DNA from 2 places in the Vreelandella gomseomensis genome. Region 2 is predicted to be linked to the other one. Evidence: predicted binding sites of a transcription regulator. Region 2 holds the regulator's gene; the other holds the start of a gene.
What was found. The regulator sigma-54, encoded in region 2, starts transcription at its own class of promoters, with help from an activator protein. The targets are predictions, from matches to a motif close to TGGCACNNNNNTTGCTNT.

Region 1 (2,397 bases), on a different contig from region 2:
TCGACGGTATCAAGAACAAGATCCACCCTGGCGATGCCATGGACAAGAATCTGTACGACCTGCCGCCGGAAGAAGGCAAGTCCGTACCCACCGTGGCGCACAGCCTGGATCAGGCGCTGGAAGCACTCGACACTGACCGTGCTTTCCTGACCGAAGGTGGCGTGTTCACCGATGAAATGATCGACGCCTACATCGAGCTCAAGATGGAAGACGTGGAGCGTATCCGTATGACCACGCACCCCGTCGAGTTTGATATGTACTACAGCTGCTAATCTCACCTCTGTGGTGCTGATAAGCCTAAACCCCGCCACGGCGGGGTTTTTTCATTGAAGGAGGGCGCATGGTGCGCAAGGCATTGAGGCGTTGGAGACAAGCCAGCGCGATAGTCGGCGCTGGCCTGCTGCTGACGGTGGCGGCTGCCGGGGCGGTTGCGTCGTCAACGGTCTACCGGGTGGTGGATGACAACGGCAACGTCACGTTCTCCGACTCCCCGCGTGACGGCGGCGAAGCCATTGAGCTTGCGCCGCTGCCGGGCTTGCCGAGCCCAGCGTCGAAGGCGACGGACGCGCGTCCCGCCGCGGCATCGCCGGGGCCGCCTTTCATGCCCTACGACCGCTTTCAGATTGATTCGCCCGGTACGGGCGCGGAAGTGAGTGCCGCCACGCCGGTGACGCTACGCATCGTACCGCCACTGCGCGATGATCATCGCGTCCAGCTGCGGGTCAATGGAGACGTTAGCCAATCGGCGCTGCACAGCGATGTGTTCTGGCTGGCGAACCTGCCCGTCGGTCGGCATCAGCTCCAGGCGGACCTGCTGGACGCCCAGGGGCGTCGGCAGCACCGCACGCCACCGGTGACCATCGTGGTGGCAGAGTAGTGCAGATGCGCCATTATGGTGCAGAGGTGACGCAGTGCGGCCGACGGTTTGCGCCATGACAGCCCGCCATGCACCGCCACGCGGCGCAAGTAGCGTGCAAATCAGCGCTGTCGCCCATTTGGCGCGCTTTTTGCAGTGCCCACTACATCTTTCCAGCGGAAGGTTGACCCAAGGTAATGGACGAGGCGACTTTGCAAGACACCACCATGCACCAGCGATTACTGGAACATCTCACCACGGCGGTGCTGCTGTTGGACGGCCGCCTCAACGTGTGCTGGATGAACCCGGCGGCGGAAGCGCTGCTGGCGGTGAGCCTGAGCCGGGTAAAGGGAACCAGCCTGGATACCCTGCTGGGCGGCGATGAAAGCATTGACGAGGTGCTGGCCAAGGCCCGCGATGCATTCCATCCCTTTACCCAGCGCGAGGCGCGTATCACCCCGCTGAACAGCGACGCTTTGACCGTCGATTACACGGTGACACCGCTCTCCGAGTCGGAGCTGCTGCTCGAGGTCGAGCCGCGTGACCGGCTGATGCAGATTTCCCGCGAGGAAGCGCTGACCACCCGCCAGGAAACCATCAAGGTGCTGGCCCGGGGGCTCGCCCACGAGGTGAAGAACCCGCTGGGCGGTATCCGCGGGGCGGCGCAGCTGCTCGAGCGCGATCTGGATAATCCCGCGCTGCGCGAATTTACCCACATCATCGTCGAAGAGGTTGATCGGCTGCGCGACATGGTGGACTCGATGCTGGGGCCCAACTACATCGTCAAGCACGAACCGGTCAATATCCACAAGGTGCTCGAACGGGTGCGCTCGCTGCTGATTGCCGAGCATCCCCACGTCGATATTCAGCGTGACTACGACCCCAGCCTGCCGGATCTGTCCGGCGACGAGGATCAGATGATCCAGGCGGTGCTGAACGTGGCGCGCAACGCGGTGCAGGCCATGAGCGACGCGGAAACCCCGTCGCCGACCCTGGTGCTGCGTACCCGCGCGCGTCGCCAGTTTACTCTGGGGGCCGAGCGCCACCGGCTGGTCAGCGAAGTGGCCGTGCTGGACAACGGCCCCGGCATTCCGGCGGCGCTGCAAGAAACCCTGTTTTATCCGATGGTCTCGGGCCGTGCCGAAGGCAGCGGTCTTGGCCTGTCGATCGCCCAATCGATCCTGCACCAGCATCAGGGGCTGATTGAGTGCGACTCACGCCCGGGACACACCGAATTTCGTCTCTTGATCCCACTGGTTATTCATTCCACCGGAGAAGCGTCATGACTGAGCCTGCCCGTAATGATGTTGCGCGGGTCGTCATCGTTGACGATGACCGTGCGATTCGCTGGGTACTAGAACGCGCGCTGGCGCAACCCGACCTTGAGGTCGAATGCATCGAGCGGGCCGATACGGCCCTCACGCGTCTGCTTGAAAGCCCGCCGGACGTACTGGTGACCGATATTCGCATGCCGGGTATCGATGGCCTGGACCTGATGGCCCGGGTGCGCGAGGCCCACCCCGACCTGCCGGTCATCGTGA
Region 2 (2,397 bases):
AAATCCACCGCTTCGTTGAGCTTTAAAAAGCCTGCGATAGGCGATTCGCAATGCGGGCTGCGGGCATGGGGAATGGCAACGCCGTTGCCGATCCCCGTGCTGCCCAGGCGCTCTCGACCGATCAGCCGGCTGAACACTTCCTGGCTGTCGAGACTGGGGATATTTTGCGCGATAAAGGTGCTGAAAAACTCCAGCACCCGTTTTTTGCTGCCCCCGGGCACGTCGTAAAGTACGCGCTCCGGGGGGAGGATAGTGGCTAACGTCATTGAATTAACGCACGCCTGCGCCCTGGGCGCGGGCTTGTGCTTTTTCCTTGTGCTTGACGAGTTGCCGATCAATTTTGTCCGCCAGTGCATCAATGGCTGCGTACATGTCATTGTCGAGGGCTTCGGCGTGCAAGTCGGCACCGGCGGCGTGCAGCGTACAGGCCGCCTGTTGACGCTCTTTCTCGACCGAGAGCGTGACCTGCACGGTGGTGATGTTGTCGTAATGGCGCTCAACGCGTTCCAGCTTTTCGTTGACATAGTCACGCAAGGCGTCAGTCAGTTCTACATGATGACCGGTAATATTGACTTGCATTGACGTACTCCTTATCCGTCGGACTGTCCTTCGATTGTAACCCTTTTTGCCGTTAAGCAAAGCCCTTGTGACGAGTTTCCGTCTTTCTAACGCAAACGGCGTCGTTCGCTGGAGGACGGGATACCCATGCCTTCGCGATATTTGGCCACGGTACGCCGCGCCACGTGGACACCGGCGTCTTCGAGCAGGGTGACAAGGCGGCTGTCTGACAGGGGTTTGCCGGGCGGCTCTTCCTGGATCAGCTTCTTCAGCCGTGCCCGGATCGCGGTGCTCGAATGGCTGTCGCCGTCCTGGCCGCTGATCTGGCTGGAAAAGAAGTATTTAAGCTCGAAAATGCCCCGCGGCGTGTGGATGAACTTCTGGGTGGTGACCCGAGAAATCGTCGATTCGTGCATCTCGACCGCCTCGGCGATGTCGGCCAGGATCAGCGGCTTCATGGCTTCTTCACCCCGTTCCAGAAAGTCGATCTGGCGGGTGACGATTTCGCGGCCGACGCGTAGCAGGGTGTCGTTGCGGCTGGACAGGCTCTTGATCAGCCAGCGGGCTTCCTGAAGATGGTCCTTGAGAAACTGGTTGTCCTGGCTCTTGTCGGCGCGTTTGATCAGGCTGGCGTAATCGGGCTGAATCCGGAGTTTGGGGAGCGCTTCCGGGTTGAGCTCCAGGTGCCAGCCCTCGCTATCGTGACGAACCACCAGGTCGGGAATCACGTAGCTGTCATCGGTGACGGTGTACTCGCTGCCGGGACGCGGATCCAGGCTCCTGATCAGTTGGATGACCTCATCGAGCTGCGCCTCGTCCAGGCCGAGCCGCCGTTTGAGCAGGCGCTGATCATTCTTGCTCAGGGCTTCCAGGAACTGGCGAACCAGTCGCCGGGCAGGCATCAGCAGCGGGGTGTCGTCGGGCAGGGCGGCAAGCTGCAGCATCAGGCATTCGCGCAGGTCGCGAGCGAACACGCCGGTGGGCTCGAACTGCTGGAGTCGCATGAGGATGCTTTCGACCTCGCGCTGGCTGAGGCCTTCCACGCCCTGGGCGCGCAACCCCTCGCGGATATCGTTGAGCGGTTGGGTCAAGTAGCCGTTCGTATCCAGGGCGTCGATCAGGCTTTCGGCGACCAGCTGCTCGCGGCGGCTCAAATCGGTCATGGCGAGCTGCCACAGAAGATGGCCGTGGAGGCTTTGCCCGGCCGCCTGGCGTTCAAAGTCCGGGCCCTCACTGCTCGAGCTGCCGCTGCCTGCCATGTCTTGGTAGGTATCCGACCAGTCGCTGTCGACGGAGAGCTCCGTGGGGATGCTGTCGGCCCACTCGGTTTCCTCGGGCTCGCTGGTGGCCTGCTCGCTGAACTCGTCTTCCTGCTCGAGCATCGGGTTGGCGTCGAGGGCCTGCTGAATTTCCTGGCGTAAATCGAGCGTGGATAGCTGCAGCAGGGCAATGGCCTGCTGCAGCTGGGGTGTCATGGTGAGCTGGGTGCCGATCCGCAGTTGAAGAGAAGCTTTCATGACCATCTGAGAACCACTCGTTATCGGAAAGCATCCACCCTAGTGTGTGTTGTGTTTTGGTGCAAGTGCAATAAGTATGCCACAGGCAATAAATATGCCATTGACAGCTTTACAGACGGAAATCAGCACCTAGGTAAACGTCGCGCACTTCCTGATTGTCAAGAATAGCGCTTGGCGTGCCGCTGGCGATGATATGGCCGTCGCCCACGATGTAGGCCACGTCGCAGATATCCAGCGTCTCGCGCACGTTGTGGTCGGTAATCAGCACACCGATGTCACGTGCCTTCAAAGCGCGAATGATCGACTTGATATCGCCGACAGA

Region 1: a site for sigma-54 is predicted at 997-1,014, ahead of glnL (nitrogen regulation protein NR(II)). Genes of this name have one in related genera too.

What each region holds. Positions count from the first base shown of each region.
Region 1 is NZ_JARWAI010000006.1:138,412-140,808, reverse strand. Features, by position in the region: gene glnA (glutamate--ammonia ligase) at 1-272, shown strand, start outside; gene QC815_RS09525 (DUF4124 domain-containing protein) at 341-877, shown strand; gene glnL (nitrogen regulation protein NR(II)) at 1,084-2,142, shown strand; gene ntrC (nitrogen regulation protein NR(I)) at 2,139-2,397, shown strand, end outside.
Region 2 is NZ_JARWAI010000002.1:217,347-219,743, forward strand. Features, by position in the region: gene QC815_RS03130 (PTS sugar transporter subunit IIA) at 1-266, opposite strand, end outside; gene hpf (ribosome hibernation-promoting factor, HPF/YfiA family) at 271-579, opposite strand; gene QC815_RS03140 (RNA polymerase factor sigma-54) at 666-2,081, opposite strand; gene lptB (LPS export ABC transporter ATP-binding protein) at 2,185-2,397, opposite strand, start outside.